Regions from separate parts of the Colwellia sp. MB02u-14 genome, predicted to be linked through region 2. Evidence: riboswitches for the same ligand, from Rfam matches in the RefSeq annotation. Region 2 holds a riboswitch; the other holds the start of a gene.

Region 1 (15,640 bases), on a different contig from region 2:
ACTTGAATTTATGCAGTGCTGTACGGCTAATGTCTGGGTTGAACGAATGGTTGCAGCCATGCCATTTAGCAGTTTCGATACTCTGTCTGCGCAAGCAGATATCAATTGGCAAGGCTTAACAGAAGCTGATTATTTGCAAGCTTTTGAAGGGCATCCCAAAATTGGTGATGTATCAAGTTTAAGAGAAAAATATCGCTCAACAGAAAAAATAGCAGCGGGTGAGCAATCGGGTGTGAACACAGCAACAGAAAAAACGTTAACTCAGTTAAAGCAATTAAATGATGACTATCAAGAAAAATTTGCTTTCATTTTTATTGTTTGCGCCACCGGTAAAACAGCGTCGCAGATGTTAGAAATATTGAGTCAACGTATTGTTAATGAAAGATCCGATGAAATTATTAACGCTGCAGAAGAGCAAAGAAAGATATTGCAGATCAGAATTGAAAAAATGATCGCATTGCCTGCGACTATAAACACTGCTTCAAACGTAAAAGAGATATAAAACGATGAGTCAAATAACTTCGCATGTACTAGACACAAGTCGCGGTAAACCCGCCGCAGGTATTACCATTTCACTGTTTGAACGTAATAATGAAGGAGAATGGTTGCTATCAGCACAAGGTAAAACAAATGCTGATGGGCGAGTACCTGCTTTACTTGAAAAAAATCGGGTATTGCCTGCTGGGAGTTACCGCGTTCATTTTGCTATTAGTGATTACTTTAGCGCGCTGAACGAGCAAGCCTTTTACCCTTACGTTGATATTGTTTTTAATATTAGTGGCGATGGTGACCATTACCATATTCCCTTATTACTGACGGCTTTTGGTTACTCAACCTATCGTGGTAGCTAGTATGGAGTTACATGCTAAGCCACTTACTCGAGAGGCATTTGAACCTTTTGGCGATGTTATTGAAGTCAGTGATGATGCTGAAAAAATATCGATTAATTATGGTCTAACCGAAAGGTTTCATGCATTAACTTCCCTTGATGTTACCGATGAAGCAGGACAAGGCATTATCAGTGTTTTTCGTTCATCGCCAAAAGCATGTTGTGACATTAATGATAAAAAAGGGCAGTTAACGATTGATTGTATGGAGCGTCATCCCTTATCTAGTCAAGCATTCTATCCTTTGTCTGCTAACGCTTACCTTGTTGTGGTTGCACCAAAGGGCGAATTTGACGTGACCAAGCTTCAGATCTTTATTGCCCAAGGAAACCAAGGTGTTAATTACCATAAAGGTACGTGGCATCACTATAGTTTAGCCTTAGGTAAAACGTCTGACTTCTTAGTTGTTGACCGACAAGGTGTCGGTAAAAACTGCGATGAAGTTACGTTAGAAAATACAATTACCATTCATTTTAATTTAGACAACAGGAACTATTAAGTCGATGTCAGTAAAAGCTTTTCGTGGTGAAATTTTACACTTCACAGAAGACCCTGCCTTAACGTCTTGCCAAAATACTGAGCAAAACGAACCGTACGGCTATCAGTATTTTGAAGATGGCCTTTTGCTTATAGAAAATGGCAAAGTTAAACAACTCGGTACTGCAAAAGCTATTTTAGTTAATTTAGACAGTGCTATCGTCGTTACACACATTAAAAATGGCCTAATCGTTCCTGGGTTTATTGATACCCATATCCATTACCCTCAAACTGAAATGATAGGAAGTTATGGTGAGCAATTACTACAGTGGTTAGAAGATTATACCTTTCCTACCGAAAAAAAGTTTGCTGATAAAGCGTACGCGAGCAAAATCAGCGAGTTTTTCTTAAATGAATTACTTAGCAGTGGTACAACAACAGCACTTGTCTTTGGTACCGTGCATCCTGAATCAGTCGATGCTTTTTTTGAAGTGGCTTTACGTAAAAATCTACGAATGATTGCTGGCAAAGTGATGATGGACAGAAATGCACCGATAGATTTAATTGATACCGCGCAAAGTAGTTATGATGACTCCAAACAGCTTATCGAAAATTGGCATGGTAGAGGCCGCTTGCAATATGCAGTAACGCCTAGGTTTGCGCCAACCAGCAGTGATCAACAGTTAAGTTTGGCAGGACAATTGTTAAAAGAACATCCAGGTGTTTATATGCAAACTCATTTGTCTGAAAACTTGAAAGAAATGGAATGGGTTAAATCACTCAACCCAGATTGTGAAAACTATCTGGATGTCTATAAAAAACATGAGTTACTCGGTGAACGCAGTATTTTTGCTCACGGCATACATTTATGTGATGCTGAATATAAAGACTTAGCCCAGTCTAATTCTGCTTTATCCTTTTGTCCAAGTTCAAACTTATTTTTAGGCAGCGGACTCTTTAAACTTGATGTTGCACAGCAACACAATATTAAAGTGGGTTTAGGGACTGATATTGGCGCAGGAACAAGCTTTTCAATATTAGAAACATTAAAAGATGCCTACAAAACACAACAGCTTAGAGGTAAAAAGCTTGATTCGCTGCAGTCGTTCTACTTGGCAACATTAGGCGGCGCGAGGGCATTAGATTTAGAAGGTACGATAGGTAATTTTTTACCGGGCTGTGAAGCTGATTTTATCGTACTTGATTATCATGCAACGCCATTAATTAAGTTGAGATTAGAGCAGTGCCAAACACTGGCAGAAAAACTATTCTCTTTTACTATATTAGGCGATGACCGTGCGGTTAAGGCTACTTATATACAGGGCGAGTTAGCCAATATTCATTACGATTAGCGCACACAATAATTATAAGAATTAATAAGTAGGAAAAAATATGGATCCATATATTGCTGAATGGCTTAACTTAATTTTACGCTTTCTACATTTAGTCACGGGCGTTGCTTGGATTGGCGCGTCATTTTATTTTGTGTGGTTAGACAATCACCTTGAAACACCACCACAGTGGAAAGCAGACAAAGGCATTAAAGGCGACCTTTGGGCTATTCATGGTGGTGGTTTTTATGAAGTTGCTAAATATCAACTTGCACCAGAAAAAATGCCAACGACGTTACATTGGTTTAAATGGGAAGCTTACAGTACGTGGTTAACCGGTTTTGCACTGCTAATTGTAATGTATTATGTTGGCGCAGAATCCTATCTTATTGACCCTCGTGTTGCCGATATTAGTCAAATGCAGGCGATAATTATCGGCTTGTCAGTAATATTTGGTAGCTGGTTAGCTTATGAATTGATGTGTATGACTAGACTGGCTAACCATTCAGTGCTTTTTGCGCTGGTATTATTGCTTATGGGCGTAGGTTTAGCGTATGGATTAACCCAAGTTTTTAGTGCTCGAGGTGCCTTTATTCATGTTGGTGCTGTAATAGGTACCATTATGGCGGGTAATGTATTTCGCGGTATTATGCCTGCACAACGTGCTTTAGTTGCGGCTGTTGAAAGCGGCGAAGCCCCTGATCCAAAATATGCACAAAAAGCGAAATTACGGTCAACTTTTAATACCTATACCACCTTGCCAGTCTTGTTCATTATGATCTCTAATCATTATCCCATTACTTATAACCAACCTTATAACTGGGCGGTATTAGTGGCGATAATTATTATTACGGGTGCAGCGAGACAATATTTTATTCTTCGCCACTTTGGTAAGCAAAAACCGATGATACTTATTGCTGCAGGCTTGGCTACGATAGCCCTCGCTATTGTCATAGCGCCAAAATCAGCTGATAGTAGCGCTGACAAATTAGCAGCGGTTAATGCCAGTACTGCAATGAGTATTGTGCAGCAACGTTGCACGACATGTCATTCAGCAACCCCCACTGATGATGTGTTTAGCTCAGCTCCTGCAGGTGTAATGCTTGATACTCAAGCACAACTTAAGCAGTGGGCACCTCGGATAAAAGCACGGGTAATTGATAGTCAAGATATGCCTTTACTCAATAAAACTAATATAACTGACAAAGAAAGAGCGCAACTAGCACATTGGATTAAAGCTGGAGCGATTATTGATGATTCAAATAAAGGCGAAAGTGATAAGCAAAAGTATTGAATATATGAAGGTATTTTGCTTTAACCTTACCTTTATTTTATCGAACATCATTTTGTGACCTAGGCTTAAGCGCTGATCATTCTTGGTCAGCACTGAGCAACTCTAACCAAAAAATATGACCAGCGCTTAAAATACCGACTTCATTATGCTACAGGACTCATATAACCGTTTCTGAACAATTTACTGTCTTTAGTGTCTATTGGCGGCATATATCTCTTCGCTCTTTTGGGTTATCTACAACGGTGTCAAATTCATTGAGAACAACTGTTCTGCCAAAGATAATCACCTCCTATAACATCAAATGTTAAATGCAATATAAATTAACCAGGTGGTCAGGTTTTTATATAGTCGCATTAATATTCTTTCGTTTCAGCTCGGCAATAAAACTATAAAGACTTATTTTAAAAGACTGTATAGCCTTTTCAATGCAAATATCTTATTGACCTTAATAGCTTCTTAGTTTAGATTTAAACTTGACTATACAGTCAGGTTTATTCAAATAATAATAATAAATTTTTAATGTCGCTGTAATTTATATCGGTAGCTAGTGTCATCAGAAATAATAAAGGAATAACATGGATACAAATATATTACGCAGTATCTTAGGGGTATTCATCCTCTTAGCTGTTGCCTATTTAGCTTCGTCAGATCGAAAAAATATTAACTGGCGTACCATCATCGGTGCCTTAGTGTTGCAAGTAACTTTGGGGGCATTTGTCTTGTATATGCCCGCAGGAAAAGACATTTTACTGGGTGTTGCCAGCGGTGTGTCTAGTGTTATTGGCTATGCTAATGACGGTATTAGTTTTATCTTTGGTGAGCAAATTGGGCAAAAAAGTTTAGGCTTTATGTTTGCGTTCCATGTTTTACCGGTTATTGTTTTTTTCTCAGCCTTGATTGCCGTGCTTTACTACATTGGCGTGATGGAGTTAGTGATTAAATTTATAGGTGGTGGCCTACAAAAACTTCTTAAAACCAGCCAAGCAGAATCGATGTCAGCAACCGCAAACATTTTTGTTGGCCAAACAGAAGCGCCGTTAGTGATTAAGCCCTTTCTTCCTAAAATGACACGCTCGGAGCTTTTTGCGGTAATGGTTGGCGGGCTCGCTTCAGTAGCTGGATCTGTTGTTGCCGGTTATGCAGGCATTGGTATTGACTTAAAATATTTAATTGCTGCAAGCTTTATGGCCGCACCAGGCGGTTTGCTTATGGCAAAGATGTTAGTGCCTGAAACAGAACAACCCAATGATAATTTAGACGATATGAAAACCGATGCTAAAGAAGCGGTTAATGTGATTGACGCAGCAGCAACCGGGGCATCTAACGGCATGATGCTCGCGTTAAATGTTGGTGCAATGCTGTTAGCTTTTGTTGCTTTATTAGCCATGGTAAATGGTTTATTAGGCGGATTTGGAGAATGGTTCGGCCTACAAAACCTTAGTTTGCAACTGATTTTAGGTTATGTTTTTCAACCTGTCGCTTACCTTATTGGTATTCCTTGGCATGAAGCAAACATGGCAGGGAGCTTTTTAGGACAAAAAATTATCATCAATGAATTTGTTGCTTATCTAGATTTTATTACGGTTGCTGATCAATTAACGACAAGAACCCAAGCCATTATTACTTTTGCGCTGTGCGGTTTTGCCAACCTTTCATCGGTGGCTATTTTATTAGGCGGTATGGGGAATATGGCACCGACACGTCGACCTGATATTGCTAAGCTTGGCATGAAAGCGGTTCTCGCTGGCGCTATGGCTAACCTGATGAGCGCAACTATTGCAGGCATTTTTATCTAATTTACCTCATTAATTTAAACAAATAAATAAACAGAAACTTTTTTACAGGAATTATTATGCAAGCACAACTATCTCAACTCGAACAATTAAAAACCATGACAACAGTCGTTGCTGATACCGGCGATATTGAAGCCATAGCAAAATTTTCACCAATGGATGCGACGACTAATCCTTCATTATTATTAAAAGCTGCTGCTATACCTGCTTATCAAAACTTACTGACAGAAGCTGTTAATTGGGCAAAAAGTCAGACTAAAGACAAAGCCATTGAAGTCAATCTTGCGGTTGATAAATTATCAGTATTAATTGGCTTAGAAATTTTAGCGATAGTACCTGGGCGTATTTCTACAGAAGTTGACGCACGTTTATCTTTTGATAAAGAGGCCAGTATGGTTAAGGCCCGTCAACTTATCGCTATGTATCAAGAAGCCGGTATTGGGAAAGAGCGTATATTAATCAAAATGGCATCTACTTGGGAAGGTATTCAAGCCGCTAAACAACTCGAGCAAGAGGGCATTCAATGTAATTTAACGTTGTTATTTAGCTTTGCTCAAGCAAAAGCTTGTGCCGAAGCACAAGTGTATTTAATTTCACCCTTTGTGGGTCGAATTCTTGATTGGCACAAAAAAGATACCGGTCGTGATAGCTATTTAGCCGCTGAAGATCCTGGGGTGATTTCAGTGACAGAAATTTATAATTATTACAAACAGCATAATTATAACACTGTAGTGATGGGCGCAAGTTTTCGTAATATTGATGAGGTTATTGCATTAGCGGGCTGTGACAGACTAACAATCAGTCCACCATTAATGAGCGAATTATCAGAAAATTATCAGCAGATCACACAACAATTAATGCCAGCAACAAATATTCAAGAAAAGCCAGCATCATTAACCGAAGCGCAATTTCGCTGGGAGATGAATCAAGATGCTATGGCAACAGAAAAATTAGCAGAAGGTATTCGTAACTTTGCCATTGACCAATGCAAGCTCGAAAGTCAACTAAGTCAATTATTTTAAGATAACGTCAGGAAACCGTTCATGCTAATAGATACGTTTAAGATAACGTTAGGACACCGCTCATGTTAATGGATACTTTTAACGATAAGTGGCGAGCACTGCAACAACACTTAGTTGAGGTAGAAAGTAGCCATTTGCGTGACTTGTTTGCTAGTGATTTCAAACGAGCAGAAAATTTATCAGTGAGCGCTTGTGGCTTAAATCTCGATTACTCAAAAAACCGTATTACCTTAAAAACGCGTGCTTTATTAATGGCATTAGCAGATTCAGCACAATTAGCCGCAAAACGTGATGCGATGTTTGCAGGTGCGCCGATTAATAATACTGAGAACAGGTCAGTATTACATACCGCTTTACGACAACAAGATGATAAGCCAATTCTCGTTGACGGAGTTGATATAGTGCCTCAAATCAAAGCGGTACGAATTAAGGTAGAAGCAGTCGTGAACCAAGTGCGCGACAAGCAATGGTTGGGGTATAGTGGCAAATGTATTACTGATGTTTTAAATCTAGGCATTGGTGGTTCTTTTTTGGGACCAAAAATAGTAACGACTTCATTAAAACCTTATGTTCAAGGAGGGCCTAAACAGCATTTTGTTGCTAATATTGATGGTAATCATCTCCATGATGTCTTAAGTGATTTAAACCCTGAAACGACTTTGGTGCTGATTGCTTCAAAGTCGTTTAATACCCAAGAAACCTTAACGAATGCTGAATCTACTCGCCAATGGTTTTATGATAACAACGTGGCTTTTGAGCAATTGAGTCGTCACTTTATTGCTATTTCATCCAATGTTACTAAAGCCGTCGCATTTGGCATTAGTGGAGAGAATGTTTTTCCTATGTGGGATTGGGTTGGAGGTAGATATTCATTATGGTCAGCGATTGGTATGCCCATTGCAATGGCTATTGGTAATCAGGGTTTTACTGAATTACTTAAAGGTGCGGCGGATCTTGACCAGCATTTTAAAGAGGCACCGCTTGAGCAAAACTTACCCGTATTAATGGGGATGTTAGGGGTTTGGAACCATAACTTCTTTGGCTGCCAAACCCATGCTTTATTACCATATAGTCATTATTTACGCGGTTTCCCCGCGTATGTACAACAGATGGATATGGAATCTAATGGCAAAAGCTGTCAGCTTAACAATGAAATTGTCAGTAGTACCACAGGCCCTGTAATTTGGGGTGCAGAAGGTACAAATGGCCAGCATGCATTTCATCAGTTGTTACACCAAGGGACTTCGGTTGTCCCCGTTGATTTTATTCAACCTCTTGTCGCAGAACATAAGATGAATGGCCATCAAGATATGCTTGTGGCCAATTGTTTTGCGCAAAGTAAAACACTAATGCAAGGAAAAACCCATCAACAAGCCTATGATGAACTTGTTGGTTCAGGCATGGAAGAAGCGTTAGCTAAAGTGATTGCTAAACATAAAGAAATGCCGGGAAATCGACCTTCAAATACCTTGACCTTTAACAGACTCACGCCTTATCAACTGGGAACGTTAATTGCCTTATATGAGCATAAAGTCTTTGTACAGGGGGTTATTTGGAATTTGAATTCTTTTGACCAATGGGGTGTAGAGCTTGGGAAAATATTAGGGGATGATATATTATCCCGTATAGGACAACCCAATAATACTGAGCTTTCAGATAGCTCTACCGAATTATTGCTTGCTCAATATCGTTATGCTAATCAACCTTAAGTGAGCGATAATGTTATTGATTGAGTGAGCTTCAATAAGCTGTTTTATCTCTGGGAATGCAGCAGTCTTCGCGCGTTATTTTAAGGGATAATATAATAACAGCCATAAAAAACCGAGCTTATTATCGCTCGGTTTTTTATTATTAAAGATAAAGCATCATTGCGCCTTATTATCTCAAATAGGTATTATGTAATGAGTTCATGGATAACCGGTTCAACAACAACTTGCATCGTTGAAATTTCAATTGCACTTAAGTATTGTTTAATTGCTTGGCTTGCTTGAGCCTCATCTTTCGCGTGTACAATAGCAATGACGTCACCTTCCGCCACTTTCGTGCCTTTGGGTTTTATATCACTAAAGCCAACACTATAATCTAAGCTTTGATTATGATCGACACGACCACCACCCATTTCTACTAGCGCCATACCAATAGCGCGAGTGTCCATTGTGCCAATATAACCGGCTGTTGGTGCCTTGATGTTTTTAATGATCTTAGCTTTAGGCAGTCTATTTTCACTGTTAGTTAATAAATCCGCTGGGCCGCCCATTGCCGTGATCATTTTTCCAAATATTTCAGCCGCTTTGCCTGACGTTAGTGCCTCTTCGGCTAAAATGGTTGCTTGTTCAATACTGGTCGCTATCTTACTGGTTAATAACATGCGAGCAGCAAGGGCGATTGTTACTTCATGTAACCTTGGCTCACGGTACTTTCCGGTTAAATAATCAATAGTCTCTTGTATTTCAAGTGCGTTACCTACCGTTGTACCTAAAGGTTGATTCATATCAGTAATTAATGCTTGAGTGGGTGTTCCAGCACCATTGGCAACAGAGACTATTGAGTGAGCTAAGGCTCGAGCTGATTCTATATCAGCCATCATAGCGCCATTGCCAACCTTGACATCCATCACTAATGATTCAAGGCCCGCTGCTAATTTTTTTGACAAAATAGAGGCGGTTATTAAAGGAATAGATTCAACCGTACTGGTAACATCTCTAATTGAGTAAAGACGTTTGTCAGCAGGGGCTAAGTCTTTTGTCTGTGAGATAATAGCGGTACCTTGAACTTGCACTGTCGCTTGGAACTCTGACAGACTAGGACGTACATTAAAGCCTGGAATAGACTCTAATTTATCAACTGTGCCACCAGTATGACCTAAACCTTGACCAGCAATCATCGGGACATTTGCACCACAAGCCGCCACTATTGGTGCTAACATTAAGCTCACTTTATCACCAACACCACCAGTTGAATGCTTATCAACAATGGGTTTATCTAACATACTATGCCAATTTACAACAGTGCCTGAGTCACGCATAGCCATGGTTAGGTTTACAACTTCATCGGTTGTCATGCCGTTAAGCCAAATTGCCATTGCCATAGAACCTACTTGTGCATCGGTAAAATCACCCGTTTTAAGGCCATCAACAAAGCATTGAATTTCATCTACGGTTAAGGCTTGTTTGTTACGTTTTTGACGAATAATATTTTGAGGTAAGTGCATAAAAATCCTTTAGATAATAATTGTGTTATAAAAGCTTTAGGTATTCACTGAACAGCAATCCGTAGGGTAATTGTTCCGTGGGTTAGTTATAGCGATTATGGCATCTTGCCTTGAGCTGTTAGCGTGACTAATTGCTCAATTTATATTGCTTTACTTAGTTTTTATTTGTGTCATAACTGACTGTTATCTACAGTTAATGAGGATATATTGTGTTTTCCTGACTGCTGTGTCAAGATAAAACCTATTTTTTCTGACCAAATGGTCAGAAAATTGTTTTTCATTTAATTTTTTATTAAAAGAGTGATGTGATGTCCTTGTTAGAAGTCTTTGGTTATATTGCTAGTGTGCTAATCGCGTTGTCGTTAATGATGTCGAATATCAAACGATTGCGTTGGATAAATTTATTTGGAGCTGCTGCCTTTAGTGCTTATGGCTACTTTATTGATGCTTATCCTGTTTTTATTTTAAATGGTTGGATAACTTTAGTAGATATTTACTACTTAGTGCGTATTTATAAAGAAAAAGATCAGTTTGATTTAGTTAAATTAAAGTCAGTACAAACGCCACTGTTTAGCTTGTTAAAAGAGCGCTACGGTAAAGATATCAAGCAGTTATGTACAAAATTTCAGTGGCAACAACTCGATGATGCACATGTTCTATTAGTGTTTAGAAACATGAAGCCCGTGGGTTTCTTTGCTTATCGACAATTGAATGATATGGGGAAGGTTGAAGTACTACTTGATTATATTATTCCAGAAGACCGAGATTTTAAAGCGGCTAAATTTATGTTTTCCCACCAAGATAACAAACTAAAATTAGAGGGTATTAAGCACTTGGTGGTAGAGGCATCAGATGAAAACCATGGGATATATTTAAAGCGTGTTGGATTTACCAAACAAGAACATTATTTCGAGTTAGTATTACACTGAGATTAAGAAGCGGAATATATAATGTTTAACAATATTACTTTCCGCTTCAATCTACTTACGAACGATTATTTTTTTGAACGTTCTAGTTCTAATTCTTGTATTTGAACCGCTATTTTTTCAGCTTCAGCGGTGATCATTGAATACGACTTAATATCGCCATTTCTTTGCGAGAACATCGCTTGCTCGAGCTTAGCTTCATAGAGTTTATTTAATTTTTTGATCGGGTCTTTTTTAAATATTCCAAACATTTTATTTACCGTTGAGTTGGTTATAGGTTGTTATACGTATATAAACCGATTTTAGTTTCATTATTGTCACTTTTAGATAAAAACTTATTAAGTCCTTTAATAGGATGGCAAATGTCATTTTAAATATAGACGTAAACGATATTAATATACAGATAAATGTGATGATTGTGTTATTTTATCAAGCTTAATTGATTGATTGATTGATTGACTGATGATGATTAAAGCCTCATTTAATAATGTAATGGCGTTTACATTATAGTCAACCTAAGGGGAGGCACATTAAAATCAACAATAAAAGATGGAGATACGCCAGTAAATATTGTTGTAAAGGTGAGATAACATCAGCTAGTAGTTTTTTTTCACTTCGTTTAACATTATAATTAATGACAATGAGTTGTTTAATACAGCGCTATATATCTTTTGGGACCCTACTATGAATTTAGATAAATCAACAAAACGTATAGAAAAAAGAGTTAAAAAAGGATTTCAAGGTTACCCTCAAATATCACTGGCATATTTTGGCGAATCAGCTGATTACGCAAGTGAAGTTGTGGTTGGTTTTATCGCTGGCGAAGGTGAGGCGGCTCAAGAGCAAAAATTTACCAGTAAAGTTGATGCTAGAAAAGACGAAACCATTCAAACCACATTACTAAAAGTTATTGAACGAGCGGATGCAAAAACAGTTGTAGAAGTTGCGGGTGTTTCAATTATTAAATAACGCCAATTAAACTTGGCAAATATCCCTATCCCTGGACTGTAAATAATATGAGTGCTCTTGCTATCCCGTGGTAACAAACTATTCCTCTTCGTCAACGCGTTATATGGCCAAGTAAATCTCTAAGTATTGCTATGTAGGTGGCGTTATTGAAGGCCTATATTACAGCGCATTTATTCGTGAAGTGCTTGTTTGCGTTACTTCTGTTTATTTCACGGTTAACAAAGCTCTGTTACTCATAAGCTTTCTCTATGAGAAAGCTTATTTATCAAAATATTGACGTTGATGGTTGATTTTTCTTTATATATAGGTTTTAATTCGCTTGTGAAATATTAGACTAAATACTCAAATTGACTTGTTTAGTATTTACACCAGAAGAGGAGCTGTAGCTAGGTAAATAACACGAGGAACCACCATTCTTTTGACTGTTATTGAGGGAGACTGCAGCCGAGAATAGTTAGCGAGTGGCGTTATTTATTCGGTTACTAGGGCTGAATCCCTGGGATTGTCACCTCTAATTAGTGCTTTTAAAAGCCTAATTATTTTATGGTGGAGAGCTTCTGGCTGAAAAGTTAAGTGGCTCTACTCATGAACACTTTCTCTTCAGTCATGCTCTTCCTTACAGTTTACAAGTTATTTGATATTTATATATCAGGACTTAATTAGGGAGACCTTAATGTCATTATCACCTCTTACCGTTGCTAAATTTGGTGGCACCAGTGTTGCTGATCACCAAGCGATGTTGCGTTGCGCTCACATCATAAAAAACGATCCAAGTAATAAACTGGTTGTCGTTTCCGCAAGCTCGGGCGTAACAAACTTATTGGTTCGTTTAAGTCAAAAAAATGTGCCAGAACATGAACAAACAGACATTATTACCAATATTCGCGCTATTCAATTAAATATCACCCAACATTTAGCACAAGAGCAAATGCTTAATGACCAAATTGCTGAATTACTTCAGCAGCTAAGTGAGTTTTCTAATGCCCAATCACTAAATTATTGCCCACGTATATCAGATGCTATTTTGTCCTTTGGCGAGCAAATGAGTTCACGTATATTTGCACAAGTCCTGCAATCAGTGGGTGTTAATGGTGAAATGTTTGATGTTCGCCAAGTCATGAAAACCAACGCTCAATATGGAAAAGCGGTAGTCGATCTTGAGCAATTATCTGCACATGCAAAGCAATCCCTTACTCTGCTACTTGCTGATAAAGTGGTTGTTACACAGGGTTTTATCGGGCAAGACGAAGATGCCTATACCACGACATTAGGTCGTGGTGGCTCTGATTACAGTGCTGCACTATTAGCTGAAGCATTACACGCTGATAATCTTTCTATTTGGACTGATGTTGTAGGTATTTTTACCACGGATCCACGCATAACCGATCAGGCCCGTGCGATTAAAGAAATTAGTTTTGGTGAAGCGGCTGAAATGGCAACGTTTGGCGCGAAAATTCTTCATCCTGCGACGTTAATTCCTGCGATGAGACAGAATATTCCAGTGTTTGTCGGTTCAAGCAAAGAGCCAGAAAAGGGCGGGACTCGTATTCAGCAATTTGTTGAATCAAGTCCGATTTATCGCTCAATAGCACTGCGACGAGAACAAACCTTAGTGACCGTAAAAAGCCCTGCAATGTTGCACGCAAGCGGTTTTCTTGCGCAAGTCTTTGGTATTTTGGCCAAGCATGAGCTGAGTGTTGATTTAATTACCACGAGTGAGATAAGTGTCGCGCTTACTTTCGATAATCCAACGGGGTCAACGCAAGCCCTGTTAAATTCAACCGTTGTTGAAGAACTTGAGCAACTTTGTGAAGTCACGGTAGAGCATGGTTTATCGTTAGTTGCTGTTATTGGTAACAAAATGCATCGCAGTAATGGCGTAGGAACCAGTATTTTTGAGACAATTTCAGGCATAAATGTTCGGATGATTTGTCATGGCGCCAGTGAACATAATTTATGTTTTTTGGTGGATGAGAAGCAAGCGAACGAAACTGTTGAAAAGCTACATACGGCTTTGTTTGCTTAAATATAAGCTGTGATTAGCCAAGTTAATGCTATAAAAAAAGATAAAACACATTTATGTGTCTTATCTTTATGTACATAATAGGTTGTCATGAATGAGTACTAGAAAATAACAAGGCCTACATCCATGCACGTCGATGTTTGTAAACGATGAATGAAAGCATGTTCAACCCGTTGTGGTTATTCGTAATTTAGTGGATCGGTCATATTATTATCACTGAAAGCTTCTAATCGCTCTTGGCAAGCACCACATTGCCCACAGGCTTTTTCACGACCGTTATAACATGTCCAAGTATTGTCATACTTCAAGCCCATTTTTAATCCATCCGTTAAAATATCACTTTTAGTGACAGTAAGATAAGGGCTGAATATTTCTACGGACTCATAGTTGGCTATTTTACATACTTCATTCATTTTCATCACAAATTCAGGACGACAATCAGGGTATATCGCATGGTCGCCAGAATGTGCACCGTAATAAACTTGGCTAGCACCGACTGAAACCGCATAACCAACTGCAAGTGACAATAAAATCATGTTACGGTTAGGAACAACCGTTGATTTCATACTTTCAGCTTCGTAATGCCCTTGTGGAATATCAATATCGTCAGTTAATGAAGAACCGGCAAGTAGCTGATTAATTGATGAAATATCAATAACTTTATGGTTTACGTTGAGTGACTGACAAACGGTGCTTGCATACTCAATTTCTTTGACATGACGCTGGCCATAGTCAAATGTTAAGGCAAATACTTCTTTTCCATCGTGCAAGGCGCGATTAAGTACAGTGAATGAGTCCATGCCACCAGAATAAATAACAACAACTTTGTTTGTCATTTCTAAAGTCTCTTAGGGTATAATTAATGTCGCACATTTTACTTCAATTCACACCAGCAATAAACAGGCAAAAACCCCAATGACCGTAAAATATAAAATTAATGAATTATTTGAAACTATTCAAGGAGAAGGCGCTTTTACTGGCCAACCTTCGATTTTTATCCGTTTACAAGGTTGCCCCGTTGCCTGTTCGTGGTGTGATACCAAACATACTTGGGACATCAATCTTGATGATGAGGTAAACGCATCCGCAATGTTAACAAAAAAAGTAGAGTCTCAAACGTGGTCTGCACTCTCTGTAGAAGCTATTTTAGCGGTGATAAGCGAGAAAGGTTATCAAGCAAAACATATTGTGATCACGGGTGGAGAACCAGCTATGGTTGATTTACTCCCCCTTTGTCAAGCACTCGAAAAAAAGGGGTTTAGCTGTCAGTTAGAAACATCAGGGACTTTCGAACTTAAAGTCTCTGAGCAGTGTTGGGTGACCGTTTCACCGAAAGTAAATATGAAAGGGGGCTACAAAATATTAAATTCAGCCATGCTACGTGCTAATGAAATAAAGCATCCCGTTGCAACCGAGCAACACATTGATGATTTAAAAGCGTTATTAACAGAGCATAGTATTGTTGATACCCAAGTTTATTTACAGCCCATTAGTCAAAAAGAACGAGCAACAGCGCTAGCGATCAAAAGTTGTATTGAAAACAACTGGCGTTTATCAGTCCAAGTTCACAAATATCTAGGCATTGAATAAATACTTCGCTATACAATAGCCCTCATTCACTATTTTTTCTGTAGTGGTAAAGTGATCGAAACCGTAACACCTTGCGGGTTATGATGGTTACTTGCCACTATTTTGCCATGATGAAAT
Region 2 (15,640 bases):
GGACTAAGGGTGATGAGCCCAATTTGAGTGAGGTATGGGAAAAACGATAACAGTAAAATAATGACCAACAATATACATACAATAAGAGAGATAAAAAATGAAAAAATTATTATTAACAGCTTGTGCTATCAGTACGGTTATCGCTTCATGGCAAGTGTTGGCAACCGCATCAAAACCTAGTATTGATTGGGCGCCACAAGATTATTCTTTTGTGCAAGTAAACCTTGATGGGCAGGGTTCATACAAAGATTTAGTCACCACGAAAACGCAAGTTGATATTAACATTAAATGGAATGCGTGGAGCGGTACTGGTGGTGATAATTATAAAGTGTACTTTGACGATATAATGGTCAATGAAGGGAACTTAACGCCAGGTAGTAACAGTGGTGTTATTAATTTTACATATAGTAAATCTGGTCGTCATAATTTAACAATCGAACTCTGTGATGCCGACGGCTGTGTCCGCAGTGACGCTAAAGCGCTTGTTATTGCCGATACGGATGGCAGTCACCTACAACCCTTAACTATGGATGTAAATCCGAATAATAAAACCTATCAACATCAGCAAGATACTGTTGTTGGCGCTTATTTTGTTGAGTGGGGTATTTATGGTAGAGATTTCGATGTATCAAATATTCCAGCGCAAAATTTAACCCATATACTTTATGGTTTTATTCCAATTTGTGGAGCAAATGAATCCTTAAAAGAAATTGAAAATGGTAATAGTTGGCGGGTACTACAAAAAGCTTGTGTTGGCTCTGCTGACTATGAAGTTGTTGTGCATGACCCATTTGCAGCTTTCCAAAAGGCATTGCCGGGCATTGATGCTACAGACCCCATTCGTGGTACTTATGCGCAGTTAATGGCATTAAAACAACGCTACCCAGATTTGAAAATTTTACCTTCAGTAGGTGGCTGGACACTCTCTGATCCTTTCCACGGTTTTACCGACAAAGCCAATCGCGACACTTTTGTTGCTTCAATGAAAACGTTCCTACAAACTTGGAAGTTTTACGACGGTGTCGATATTGACTGGGAATATCCCGGTGGTAGTGGACCAAATCCAGATTTAGGCGACCCAGTCAACGATGGCCCAGCTTATGTTGCGTTAATGGCTGAATTACGTGCCATGCTTGATGAACTTGAAGCAGATACTGGTCGTGAATATCAGCTAACCTCAGCAATTGGTGTAGGTTACGACAAAATTGAAGACGTGAATTACGGCCAAGCTATTCAGTATATGGATTATATCTTTGCAATGAGTTATGACTTTTTTGGTGGCTGGAGTAATGTAACGGGCCATCAAACCGGCATTTATTGTGGCGAGCATTTATCTGCAGGAGCATGTGACGGTTCAGGTGTAGACGATGCAGGCGAACCACGTAAAGGCCCTGCCTACACTACTGACCATGGTATTCAGCAATTATTAGCTCAAGGTGTGCCAGCCTCACAACTTGTTGTGGGTACGGCAATGTATGGTCGTGGCTGGGAAGGCGTTAAAGAAACGAATACCCAAGGTGGTAATCCCATGACGGCAGAAGGAACCGGCAAACTAACGGGAACTACAGCCAATGGAGTTTGGGAACCTGGCATCCAAGATTATAAAGGACTTAAAAAGGTGATGATTGGCGCATCTGGCGAAGGCATTAATGGTTTTGAAACCTTTTATGATGAACAAGCTGAGGCTGCTTATGTTTGGAATAAAACATCAGGTACGTTAGTCACTTATGACAGCCCTCGTTCTGTGAATGCTAAAGGACAATATGTACGGAGTTTAGGCTTAGCTGGACTATTTGCGTGGGAAATAGATGCCGATAATGGTGACATTCTTAACGCGATGCATGAGGGTTTAGCCGGAGGAACTCTGCCAAATAACAAACCTATTGTAAATCTAACGCCAACATATGCGATTAATGCTGGCGATGCGTTAGCCATTGAAGCAACAGCAACCGATAGTGATAACGACCCTTTATCGTACAGTTGGATTATTCCCCCTGTTTTAGCTGCTTCGGGTAGCAATACAAATACGGTAACTATTACCGCACCTAACGTTACGCAAAACACTGAGTATGTACTATCTCTCAGTGTTTCTGATGGTAAAGCAACTGTTACAAAATCAACGACAGTGACCGTACTAGCTGATGATATTCCTAATAATCCTCCTGTTATTGAAGCATTAGCTGATATTACCCTTGATGAAAACAAAAGCGCAGCGGTAAATGTTATTGCAACTGATGCTGATAACGACAATTTGACCTACAGCTGGTCTGTACCTGCGGGACTAACACAACAAGGCAATGGTGCTAATGTCACGCTTTTAGCCAATGATGTTACTCAGGATACTCAATATACCGTCACGGTTGACGTTTCTGATAGCAAATCAATAGCGAATAAAAGTTTCAAAGTAACCGTAAAAAACACCGACAGTGGCGGTGTTACAACATGGGATTCTAATACCATTTACAACACGGGTGACAAAGTTAAATACAACGGTGTCGAATACCGAGCTAAGTGGTGGACCAGAAATGACCAGCCTGATGATGTTGGACCATGGGAAGAAGTCATTCCTGATAACGGTCAAGTTCGTGATTGGAAAGCAACGACTATTTATAACGCAGGAGACCAAGTTATTTATAACAATAACAAATATCAAGCTCAATGGTGGACAAAAGGAAACACACCTGGTGCGGCCAATGTTTGGACAAAACTATAAAAAATAAAGTTTACGTTAAATGATAAAGCACTAATAGTTACACCTGTATAACGTAACTATTAGTGCCTACTGTTAGAAACTAGGCTGATCTTTCGATAAGTATATTGGTTCGACTAAGAGTACTGACATAGCAATTATAAAAATGAGATCTAGGTTCAAAGTACTTAATTCGTTATCAAATTCTACCAGCCATTATTTTTAAACTGTTAATTTAAAATACTCACTAAAAACTTTATATAACTCTGTGCCTTGGTTCACACTCGCTGAGGCAAAATGTAAGATTGGAATCACTTCTTTATCAAGTGAAATATAATGCAGCGGGTCTCCATCACCATAATTATCCATACGAAGAATTCTCGCAAGCGGCTCACCAGCAGCTAAAGGCTCGCCAAATTCAGCTAAATAATCGACCATTCCGCCCATTGGCGAATAAAAAGCGTTGTAGTCTTTTAAATAGCAGCCGTAACGCGTCATCGTTTTGGGCTGATATTCTGTCGTAATAATCACCCCTTTATACTGTAAATAATTCATGATGCTTTTGGCATCTTCTAACGCAACATCAAGATCTATCTGTTCTTGAGAGCCTAATTCAACGGTAAAGCTTTCTTTATTAATAGACGCTGAACTAATCGAAAATTCGATACCTAATTCAGCAAAAGCATCTTGTAATGACCACCATGGGCAGAATGTTGCTTCATCTAAGGCACCATCAAAGTCATTAGGAATTAATAATGTATGTGGAATATCAAAGTATTTGGCACTGTCTTGTGCATATTCAGGGCAGTATAAATGTTTACTTGAAATAGGGCCGGTATGTAAGTCTAAAACGTAGTCAGCTTGATGTGCTAAACGCTGTAATTGATAAGCAATGCGTTGTCCGGTCGTTAGCCCATAAATATTATGGTTAAGTTTTTCTTCAATACTTTCGATCATCAATTTTTTGAAATTAGCTTCAATAACTTGGTTTGATTTACCGATACACTCACGCACGAATGGTTTAATAATACTTTCATCAAAATGATACATTCTATTCCAATTCACACCCGTGATGGGATCAAACCTACCTAGTGTGTATTCGCCATTTTTATGGTTACACGCAACAGGGTTCGCATATGGTACTAACGTAATATCGCCGTTAATTTGAGTGTTATGTAATAATTCTAATAATTGAAAAATAACCGCATTGCCTTGCACTTCTGCGCCGTGCATATTCGCTTGAATATAGACACTGGGTGCATCACAATGCCCTTTTATGCGATAAACTGGAACGGTGAGCGCAGCGCCACTGGCCATTTCACCGACATGCATAACTTCTTTTTTTATTTCGTTCATAATTTTCACTTTATCTTAAGTCTTAAACTCATTGGTTTAACGCTACCGTAAATACCAATCAGCAGGTTGTGACGCTCTTATTTCAATTAACTTCCCTTGACTAAAAACATATTCCGCCGCGATATGATGACAAAGAAAGAACGGCATGCTTTCAGTAAAACCGTATGCTCCACAATAACCAAAAATAAGTGGATCGTGAACAGAGACGTCAGCAGGTAAAGCGTGTTTGCCCAGTTTGTCCATGCTCGTACATAACGGACCATGAATGTCGAACAACTGCTTTTCATGTGAAGACGTTCGGAGTAAATCTACCGGAAAAGGCTGTTCAGTAATTGCTGGGCGCAATAAATGATTAATGCCTGCCGCCAATACTAATTGCTCTTGGCCATAATTTACCTTTCTATCAACAACCGGTGCTACGTAATAACCACATTCAGCTACCGCAAAGCGTCCCAACTCTAACCATAACTCTTCAACACCTGCTTGTTGTTTTATTATAGCGAGATCAATCAATATTTGCGGCCAAGACAGCGTAGCGCCTTGCTGCAAATAATCGATGCCTAAACCTCCCCCTAAATCTAATATTTTCAGTGCCATACCAATATCATCAGCTAATTGCTTTAATGGCGGTACCATTTGTGACCACAATGAAAACATTTTTTCATTGCTGAGCATATTGCCCCATTGAAAAATATGAAGACCACAAATTTCAATATCAGGAAAATCAGTCACGCGAATACTTTGCCATTGCGCTACCGATAAACCGAAAGGCGTTAGGCTATTCCCCCCTAAAGGATTTTTGTCACCCTCTGGCCATTGCAACTGCACGCGCAGTAAAACTTGTGGCTTAACCTTACTTTCAATGGCCGCTTCATTTAACCAAATTAATTGATTCAAACTTTCAGCCACAAAAACATTAACACCTTGATCAATAAATGACGTTATTTGAGCTTTAGATTTTGCGGGGCCGGTATTTAAGATACGTTCAGGTGCAACTCCCTGTTTTAACACTTGGCTTAATTCGCCAGTGCTCGCCACATCAAAATTAAAACCAGCACCGTCTAAGGTTTGAATGATGGTAGATAACGGGTTCGCTTTTACCGCAAACCATAGTTTGATCACATCTTGGCGTTGCAGTTCTGCCAAATGAGCTTTTAGCGCATCCAGATGATAAACAAAGTAACCAGCCTGTTCGGCACTTTCAGGGTGTTGTTCTTTTAACGCAGCAATTAATTCAATCGCTGCGGGAGAATCAAAACAATGGGCACTATTCACTAATTCAGCCATGATATTCCTATTTTATCTGCTATTGCTTAACGTAAAATTGATTCAAGTTCTAACGATGCATTACTTTTTTCATCACGGTATTTAACGATTAATGCACAAGCCATATTCAACCCCTGTGATTTAGCCCATTCGCCGGAAACTGGTCGCGTACCCGGAACGACAACAGCTCGCTCAGGAATGTCAGCACCTTTTTCAAGCATGACCTGATTGACACAATCGTAAACAGGCACTGACGCTGAAAGTGAAACACCTGGCGCTAAAACTGCCCCTTTTTTCACGACTAGGCCTTCAACAATTACCACACCAGCACTTAAAAAAGCGCCGTCTTCAATGATCACAGGGCTAGCTCCGACAGGCTCTAAAACACCGCCAATTTGAACCGCAGCTGACACGTGTACATTTTTACCAATTTGAGCACACGAACCAATTAATGCATGACTGTCAATCATAGTTCCGGTATCAACAAAAGCCCCCACATTAATATAAGCTGGTGGCATAATAATCACACCAGCTGCAACATGAGCACCCCGGCGAACTGATGAACCACCGGGCACTAATCGTACTTTATCATCAGTAGTAAATTCACGTGCAGGCAAGTTATGTTTATCAACAAAGCCTTTATAAACACCTTCAAAAGCAATATTTTCTCCCGCTTTAAATGCTGATAATATCGCTTCTTTTACCGCGACATTAGCCTGCCAGTGACCATGCTCGTCTTGATTTGCTGCTCGTACCGTACCTGCTTCTAACTGTATTAACGTTTCTTGCCAATTCATTTTGAATTACTCTTAATTAAATTTTTAAAGGGAATATTTAGCTTGATGCTTATGTTGTTGATTAATAATTTTTTAACGCTAACAGCGCATTAAGATCATTATCTTTGGTGGTATACCTTTTTTAATTGAGGTTGCCCTTGCGACTTGAAAAAGCTTGGCAAGTAAGTTTTTCTGATGTTGAAGTAACCCGTGGCTATTGCCAGCAAGTAAAGGTTGGAGGTATTCAAGCCTTGTATGTTGCCAAACGTTACATGCAAGTAGCAAAATGCTATTAGCAACATCAGACGGGCTAATGGCTATTTTTTTTAGGCGAGTAGGGGCGATTTCAACGCCATCAAGTAATGGCGTCATTAAAGCGGTCCATAAAATAGAATGATGGAGTGTTGGGGTAGCGTTTAAGCTAATATTTTTTGAATGTTTTATTTGATTCATTTCTCTCGAACTCTGTTCGTTCGGAGAACTTTTAGGCGTTTGTAGCAGCCAAAATAATAATCACTTCATTGGTGAGCATTGGCTTTACAAAGGCCAGAAGCTCTCCACCAAATTGGTGACAATTGCTAGGATTCAACCCAAACAACCGATAAATAAATTATCAAAAATTCATTTACCTCGGCATTAATCCCCCTCATTATCAATCGTCAGAGTTTGATCTCTTTATGATAACTACCTGGTTAATGCTCCTCTTCTGACCCTTTATCATTCAGCCTTGCTTGTGTAAAAAACCAAGCAACGACGTTATTGAATTCAGGACAACAACATTAGAACATTTATTCTAATGTTGAGTCAACAGGCGTATAAATAGGTGTCATACTGATATATTATATCTTATGAGGCAATAATCGCTTGCTCTATTTGTGCCAAACGGTCCTGCCCCCAACAAGTCACATTTTGAAAACGAAAACATGGAGCGCCCCATAATCCCATACTGTCTATTGTGCTTTGGTTAAAGTCAGACCATTGTTGCCAATCATGTGCATTATTGTATGCTAATGCTTCATCATAATTTAATGCATGCTGTTGACACAAAGATTCGATCACCGATTTATGCGATAAGTCTAAGCCGTTAACATATATAGCGTTAAACGCAGACTTAATGAAAGCGAGATCTTTATTTTGTTGCTCTGCATAGGAAAAAATTTGAAAAGCATTAAAAATACCTTGCCCTAAAGGATCGGTGATTCCTGTAAAAGGAATATTAAGCTTCTTGGCTTCACGACTGGCGTCAAAAACAGCATAACGCTCTTTGTTTTCTGTAATCGTTAATCCGCGCATAACCAACGGTAATAAAGGCTTTATTTTTAACGGTATATTATAATGCTGACTTAACTTCTCTGCTTGTAATAACCCAATATAAGAATAAGGGCTTCGCAATGAAATAAAAACCTCTAGCGTATGGTTGCCAGCGTTATCTGTAATAATTTCTTTCGTTGACTGCTCGGCAAATACGAGTTTGTTTTTTTGATAAACAGCAGTACTGTTATCTTTTGCTAAGCCAAAATCAGCCAAACGTTTTTCTAAATGCTCAAGTCTATCGATACCAACAAACCATTGGCCTGCAATGAAAATCGAAGAAGGTAAATAATGACCTTTTTTAACCAAACGCATTAAATTTTTAATTTGATAATTAATTACCGGCGTAGAAGCGTGATAATAATAATCAAATTCATTAAACCACGTTTCCTGGAAAAGCTGCCATGCATTATCTAATGTTTTAGGTCGCAATTGCCACATTTGCTGACCAGTAAAGAGTGATTCTTGTGTAGGTTTTTGCGTTATTTTTTTGAGTTGATATTGATCAGCAATAAAGTTAGCGTCTTTAATCGCCCAAGTACGCATTAATTTTGGATCTATTGTCACCCCTGGCACACTTTCGTAAACTAAAAACAGTTTAAATTGAATATTAAAGCGTTGTTCTAACTCAGGCAGCACTTGAATAAGCATAAAGCTATAAGGGTCGTTAAGTGCTAAATAAACTTCGGCAACAGGCGTTTTTCTAAACCAGTTAGGTACAGTAAAATAACGAAGTTTTAACACCCATGCTCGCTTGTCACTGCGTATCAATCTCACTTTAAACCAAGTAAAAATTTTAGTAAAAATACTCCTCTCCCTCAATATTATATGGTGTTTTTCAAATTTATTATTGCCGTTTCTGACATGATTATAATATTCACGTAGAATGGCGACATTATAAACATATCTTGTCGTTAAGCGTATAAAATACCGTTAATTAATTTATCATTTAAACCGTATTATTATTAACGTCATAATCAAATCATTTGAGAATCACTTTGTTAGATAACATCAATCAATTACTGCTACGTAATACCGACTTACTGCCGGCAAAAGCCCCTTTATTTATTAATTTACCTGTTGACGATTTTTTTGAAGAATACCACTCACTTCACCCCAACGCGTTGATGACATGTTACAACACTAATTATCAATTTCATTTACAAGCTAAACAGCTGCAACTATCTCAAATGAACGCTGTATTTAGTGCCTGTTATCAAAGTGATATTGAACACGATTTAGTTATTGTTCAATTCCCTAAAAGTAAGGCGGAGTTAACCTTTACCCTAGCGATGATTGCAAGTGTCGTATCGAAAGATTGCTTAATATTAGTTATCGGCGAAAATAAAAGTGGCATTAAATCTTTAGAAAAACTAACTCGCGAACAGCTTGGAGATTGTGCAAAAATTGATGCTGCTCGCCATTGCTTATTATTTGCGGCCAATTTACTGGCGACACAAGAAACGTTTATTTTAGAAAACTGGTTAAAACCATACTCATTTACGATTAAAAATACCCTTATAGACGTGGTCGCATTACCGGGTGTATTCAGTCAAAACGGTCTTGATATCGGAACACAAGTTTTATTAGAAAATATACCTAAAAAGGTAACAGGTAAACTGCTCGATTTTGGATGTGGTGCCGGTGTTATCGCAAGTTACTTTGGCAAACTATTCCCCGGTATCGATTTACATTTACTTGATGTTAATGCGTTAGCTTTATATTCAGCCCAGGCAACCTTAAAATTAAATAATTTAACGGGTCACATTTTTCCATCAAACAGTCTATCTGAAGTTAAAGACAAGTACGACTTCGTTATTTCAAATCCTCCCTTTCATCAAGGGCTAAAAACAAATTATCAAGCAACTGAAACATTTCTATCAAAAATAAAACCTCATTTAAAGCCCAAAGGACAAGTAATTGTTGTTGCTAATAGTTTTTTACGTTATCAACCAATAATGGAAGAAGCGATTGGCAGAACACAAATTTTAGCTAAGCAAAAAGGTTTCTCGCTTTATCATTGTTCAATTTAATTGCTCAATATAAAATTTAAGTTACTATAAAAGTATGGAAAAAATGAAACACATTCACTCATTAAAGAGAAAACTGATGATTATGAACATCGGTTTCATTGTATTGTTTGTTACTCTTTCTTCTTTTATCATCGCTAATTTATTTATTGAAGATACAAAAAAAGACGCGGCAACTAACACAAAATATTGGGCTGAGCTTATCGCAAATGCTAACAGTACCAATCTTGTTAATAATGAAACCCGATTGATTAATCATTATTTGTCAATGCTCAAATCTGTCCCTTATATTAGCCACATTCATATTTATAAACTATCCCCTGAGCCTGAAGGCATAGTTTTTTTTGCGAACTATAATAAAAGTATGAGCTCTCCTATACTCAAAAAAACAGATAAAATAGTGGAGTTATCTTCCGCAAAGATAAGTGCTCATATTATAGAGCTTATGGTCCCGGTCACCCAGCAAGATAAAAAAGTTGGCTACGTTTATATACAAGTCAGTACTGACTATATTAAACGCATAAAAAACAATATGTTCTTACGCTATAGCGTCATTATTTTCATGCTTATTATCGTGACACTTTTATTGACAATAATACTTAACCGCTTTATCACTATTCCTATGTCAGATATGGCAAATAAGATACAAGATATTTCAAAACATAAAAGATTCAATTTACGTATTGGGCAAATGCCTTTTAAAGAACTTGATATTCTTGCACTCAATATAAACATTTTACTTAACAGAGCTGAGACACAATTAGCGAATTTATCAGATGCCAAACAGCTTACTTATCAACAAAATAAAGATCTTGAAGATAAAGTAAATAAACGCACCCAAGCCTTAAAAGATTCAAACCATGAATTGCTGTCTACATTAGAAAAACTGCACCAGTTTCAAGGGCAACTTGTTGAAAGTGAAAAAATGGCTTCATTAGGAGATATGGTTGCGGGTGTAGCGCATGAAGTAAATACCCCAATAGGTTTAGGTGTTACCGCTTCAACATTATTATCGGATCGCCTATTAGAAATCAAAAAAGCTTTTGATGATAAAACCTTAAAATCTAGTCAATTGAAAAAGTTTCTCATTGAGGGCGAAGAGAATACTGCCATTATTTATCGCAATTTAAAACGTGCAGCAACATTAATATCTAGTTTCAAAAAAGTTGCGGTTGACCAATCAAGTGAAGAAGCTCGTTCGTTTAACATCAAAAATTTGCTTGACGAAATTTTATTGACTTTAGCTCCACAAATTAAAAAATTACCTTTTATTATAAATGTCGACTGTCCAAGCGAACTTATGATTAAAAGTAAACCTGGTCCAATTAATCAAATTATTATTAATTTAATACAAAATTCTATTACCCATGGATTTGATCAACGAAAATATGGTTCGATATATATACAAGTCAGTATTGATAGCAATATGCTAACAATTAACTACCAAGATGACGGCAGAGGTATTGAGCCTTCTATAATGAATAAAATTTTTGAGCCCTTCACCACAACAAAACGGGGTTCTGGTGGCAGTGGTTTAGGTTTACACCTGGTTTATAATTTAGTGACACAGGCTTTAGGTGGAAAGATATCCTTTATTAGTGATGTTGAAAGTGGTGTCAATTTCAAAATAATTATCCCAATACAAGTCATGTAAAAAGACTAAAGGTAGTCATATAAATTATTGTTGAAAATGAAGAAACTCATAATCTTGATTGTTTTTTAGTTAGTGGTTCTATACCATACAATTAATTGTATAAATAATTAACAAAATCAGCATTAGTAACATAGCGTTAATATAATTCTCAGCTATAACTAACATACAGTAAACATTATTGCCAAATACATAAAGAGTGGAAAAAAAACATGCAAAAACCTCACATACTTATCGTAGAAGACGAAGATGTTACACGCTTTAACCTACGTAACTTATTTGAAGCCGAAGGCTATCAAGTCTCTGAGGCTACCGACGGTGAGAGCATGGATACTCAGCTACAAAAAAACACAATTAATCTAGTCATTATGGATATTAATCTTCCAGGTAAAAATGGTTTGTTATTGGCGAGGGAACTCACCAGCAACAATGAACTAGGTTTAATATTCCTAACTGGTCGTGACAGTGATATAGATAAGATACTGGGGTTAGAAATTGGTGCTGATGACTATTTAACGAAACCGTTTAATCCCCGTGAACTAACGATACGCGCGCGAAATATTCTTAATCGTATTGGTCAAACAAAGAATGAAGTTGAAAAAGCAGTGATCACTTTTAACGAATGGTCACTTGATGGCAATTCAAGAAAAATGACCGCTCCTGACGGACAGGTTTTAGCGATACCGCGTGGCGAGTATCGTGCATTACGCTTGTTAATTGAAAATACAGGCCAGATTGTCACTCGCCAGCAACTCATTAAAGAAATGACAGGTCGTGACCTTCGTTCAAATGATCGCACTGTTGATGTAACGATTAGACGCCTACGCAAACATTTTGAGTCAATACCTGATGCGCCTGAATTAATTAACACCATTCACGGTGAAGGATATCGCTTTATTGGCTCTGTAGATTAAGCAATTAAATAATAAACAACTAAAAAGGGGAAGCAATAATTGCTTCCCCTTTTTAGTTGTTTAAGACAATAATTTACTTTGATGCTAACCATGTTTTAAAAGCGGTAATCGCTTGTTTATTAAGGTCAATTAACTCAGAAATATGTATTGACTTTTCTGACCATTGCCCTGAAATTTTTTCTACCGCAACAAGCTTCGCATGAGTGGCCAACAAACCAACACTGCCTGTAGCACCCTTCATTTTATGACATCGTGCTTGCCATAAATCTTGTGACTTTTTTTCAAAAGCATCAGTTATTTCTTCAATATAGGTCTTTGATTGCTGGATATATAAATCCAACATTTGTTGAAGGATATCTTGGCCTAAACTATCTAAATATCCCTCTAATAAATTAACATCTAACGGTTCGATATTATTCACAAATCCTACCTTTAATTATATTTATAGCGGCGTAATATCATTCATTGTAACAAGATGAACAGCGATGTCATTAAACAAATGTCTTTCATTTACATTGATTTAAAAATTCTTAACAAACAGAAAACCTCATGAATACACAGTCTTTCAGTAACTTATGTACCTAAGGTACTTAAAAAAGAACTGCCGCTATATCTGCAACCAAATATACGTTAGAATACGCGCCCTTAATAAGTTTGTTATGTACTGAAGTTTCAAAAAGCCCTTTACATAGCGTGTTAGAAACTCTGGAGTAGAAATGTCCACATTAATGCCTGATATCGCCAACCACACCACCGCTCAAACCGAAGGAACGCTCGATTGGGTTGGAATGAGTAATATAGAAATGCCCATAATGGTTGCTTCGCAAGGTGAGAATGAGCGGATGGTTTCTGCTTTTGTTGACGCGTTTGTAAACTTAAAAGAACCACAAGCAAAAGGCATTCATATGTCTCGTTTGTATTTGTTACTTGACGAACTTTCTACCAGTAATACTTTAGACTTTCAAAGCTTAGTTACTTTACTTGACGCTTTCATCAGCAGTCATAATGACCTGAGTGATAATGCAAAAGTACAGTTTCGTTTCGATTATCACCTAAGAAGAAAATCACTAATAAGTGGTAAACAAGGCTGGAAAGCATACCCTGTTACATTAACGGGCCGCTTAAATAAAGGAAAGCTTGATATTGAGCTTGCTGTTGATGTTAGATATTCGTCTACTTGTCCTTGCTCTGCAGCTCTTGCTCGACAATTAATTCAAAAAGCTTTTAAAGAAAAGTTTAACGATCAACAAGCTGATTTAGATGCTATTCACGAGTGGCTTGGAACGACCGAAGGGATTGTTGCCACACCTCATAGCCAACGTTCAGTGGCTGAATTAAAAGTTAAGCTAAATACCAATACTAATGAATTTCCGATTACCGCTTTAGTCGATATCATTGAAGACTGCTTAAAAACGCCTGTTCAAGCGGCAGTTAAACGAGAAGATGAGCAAGAATTTGCCCGTTTGAATGGTCAAAATTTAATGTTTTGTGAGGACGCCGCTCGCCGTTTACAGCACGCAATGAATAACACGCCTGAATATGACGACTTTTGGCTTCGCATTAATCACCTTGAATCTTTACATGCCCACGACGCGGTAAGTATTACGACAAAAGGTGTTGAAGGTGGCTACCAACCATAAGCCATTGTTTTTGAAAAAAATTGCAATATAACTTTAAAGCCAGTAATTAATGCTGGCTTTTTTATGTCTGATATTTAATCCTGTCGTTACGCCCCACACACACTACTGAATAAAAAATGAATAATATTCACCACGTAGTTTGCTCATATTTATTATTAACAAAAACAAAAATGTAATTAAATTACAACAAAGTAAACATAAATCATTCTCAACTCGCTTATAACAATTGAGATTAGCGCTTAAAATTCTACAAAAAGTCAATAAATTTAACATAATCACATAATATTGATTTAAAACATAGGTCTAGAGTCATGTAAAAAAACTACGAGCAAATACTCTATTTTGATTGACCTTTTAGCGATAAGTGTTTAATGTGAAAGGTTCCACTTAAGTGAAAACAGAGTATTTATGCAATTTTTGTATAACTTTATTCTTTCTTTATATTCTCTGTGCTTAAGTGGTTATTTCTTGAGGAGAAAATAACATCATGCTTTACGATCACAGCGTTCAGAAAGACAACTGCGGATTTGGCTTAATTGCTCACCAACAAGGTGAGGCCAGCCATAAACTTGTAAAAACGGCCATTCATGCCCTTGACCGTATGCAACATCGTGGTGGTATTGCTGCCGATGGTAAAACGGGCGACGGTTGTGGTTTGTTAATGCAAAAACCCGATACTTTCTTTCGAGCTATTGCTGAAGAGAACAACTGGAAGCTTGGCAGAAAATACGCTGTAGGAATGATTTTCCTCAATCCTGATCCGATTCAAGCGGCTTTAAGTAAAAAAATTCTTGAAGAAGAGTTAGCGCGTGAAACGCTGACCTTAATTGGTTGGCGCATAGTGCCAACTGATACCTCAATATTAGGTGAAACGGCAGTAAATAATATGCCACAAATAGAGCAGGTCTTTGTTGACGCTCCTCCTGGTTGGAGAAATCGAGATTTAGAGCGCCGTTTATATATGGCACGTCGTCGAGCAGAAAAACGTATTGATGATAGCGTTTTTTATGTGGCAAGTTTATCGTGTTTGGTCACTATCTATAAAGGCTTAATGATGCCTGTAGATTTACCGAATTTTTATTTAGATCTTGCTGATATCCGCATGCAAACCGCAATTTGTGTATTTCATCAACGCTTTTCAACCAACACATCACCCCAATGGTACTTAGCGCAACCTTTTCGTTACCTAGCACATAATGGTGAAATTAACACAATTAAAGGTAATCGCCAGTGGAGTCGAGCACGTACACACATATTCAAATCACCTTTATTACCTGACTTACAAGACGCTGCCCCGTTTGTTAACGAAAGTGGCTCTGATTCATCATCCTTAGATAACATGTTGGAATTATTCATTGCTGGTGGCATGGACTTATACCGTGGTATGCGTTTATTAATGCCCCCAGCTTGGCAAAATAGCCCGTTAATGGATGAAAATTTAAAAGCATTTTACGAATTTAACTCTATGCATATGGAACCATGGGATGGCCCTGCAGGTGTTGTGGTGACCAATGGTCGCCATGTTGCCTGTAATTTAGATAGAAATGGCTTACGCCCTGCTCGTTATGTTATTACTCGTGATGGCTTCATTACCTTAGCCTCTGAAGTTGGTATTTGGGATTACGGTGAAGATGAAGTGGTTGAAAAAGGGCGTGTTGGCCCCGGCGAAATGCTTGCTATTGATACTTACACTGGAAAAATATTTACCTCTAGCGATATTGATGAAGAATTAAAAGTTCGTCATCCTTACCGTGAATGGTTAGATAAAAACACACAACGCTTGATACCTTTTCATCAACTAGATGCTGAGCTCATTGGTAAGCGTGTTTTTGACGATCAAGCTATTTCGCAATACCATAAAATGTTCAATTACAGCTATGAAGAGATCCATCAGATTGTTAAAACATTAGCTGAAAATGGCATGGAAGCAACAGGTTCTATGGGTGACGATACTCCAATGGCTGTACTTTCAAGCCAGCCTCGCACAATTTTTGACTATTTCCGTCA

What was found. A riboswitch is a leader RNA that binds a small molecule or an ion and turns the genes downstream of it on or off. The one in region 2 is predicted to bind lysine.
Region 1: it holds a riboswitch for lysine, as region 2 does, so the genes downstream of both, lysC (lysine-sensitive aspartokinase 3) here and H4J52_RS15750 (hypothetical protein) in region 2, are expected to answer to the same signal.

Annotation. Positions count from the first base shown of each region.
Region 1 covers NZ_JACGUX010000062.1:70,945-86,584, reverse strand. Annotated here, with positions in the region: gene uraD (2-oxo-4-hydroxy-4-carboxy-5-ureidoimidazoline decarboxylase) at 1-502, shown strand, start outside; gene uraH (hydroxyisourate hydrolase) at 507-851, shown strand; gene H4J52_RS05205 (ureidoglycolate lyase) at 853-1,386, shown strand; gene guaD (guanine deaminase) at 1,391-2,716, shown strand; gene H4J52_RS05195 (urate hydroxylase PuuD) at 2,757-3,989, shown strand; gene H4J52_RS05190 (NupC/NupG family nucleoside CNT transporter) at 4,565-5,785, shown strand; gene tal (transaldolase) at 5,842-6,804, shown strand; gene pgi (glucose-6-phosphate isomerase) at 6,867-8,513, shown strand; gene deoA (thymidine phosphorylase) at 8,699-10,015, opposite strand; gene H4J52_RS05170 (hypothetical protein) at 10,324-10,944, shown strand; gene H4J52_RS05165 (DUF6435 family protein) at 11,010-11,192, opposite strand; gene H4J52_RS05160 (hypothetical protein) at 11,626-11,910, shown strand; lysine riboswitch at 12,275-12,475, shown strand; gene lysC (lysine-sensitive aspartokinase 3) at 12,584-13,936, shown strand; gene queC (7-cyano-7-deazaguanine synthase QueC) at 14,113-14,769, opposite strand; gene queE (7-carboxy-7-deazaguanine synthase QueE) at 14,849-15,523, shown strand; gene pdsS (proteobacterial dedicated sortase system histidine kinase) at 15,553-15,640, opposite strand, start outside.
Region 2 covers NZ_JACGUX010000085.1:114,077-129,716, forward strand. Annotated here, with positions in the region: gene H4J52_RS15725 (lytic polysaccharide monooxygenase) at 1-50, shown strand, start outside; gene H4J52_RS15730 (glycosyl hydrolase family 18 protein) at 98-2,713, shown strand; gene H4J52_RS15735 (succinylglutamate desuccinylase/aspartoacylase family protein) at 2,912-4,045, opposite strand; gene H4J52_RS15740 (PLP-dependent decarboxylase) at 4,088-5,332, opposite strand; gene H4J52_RS15745 (2,3,4,5-tetrahydropyridine-2,6-dicarboxylate N-succinyltransferase) at 5,359-6,108, opposite strand; gene H4J52_RS15750 (hypothetical protein) at 6,187-6,540, opposite strand; lysine riboswitch at 6,630-6,801, opposite strand; gene H4J52_RS15755 (DsbA family protein) at 6,934-8,175, opposite strand; gene H4J52_RS15760 (methyltransferase) at 8,397-9,431, shown strand; gene H4J52_RS15765 (sensor histidine kinase) at 9,508-11,082, shown strand; gene arcA (two-component system response regulator ArcA) at 11,292-11,993, shown strand; gene H4J52_RS15775 (Hpt domain-containing protein) at 12,067-12,414, opposite strand; gene folE2 (GTP cyclohydrolase FolE2) at 12,710-13,633, shown strand; gene gltB (glutamate synthase large subunit) at 14,118-15,640, shown strand, end outside.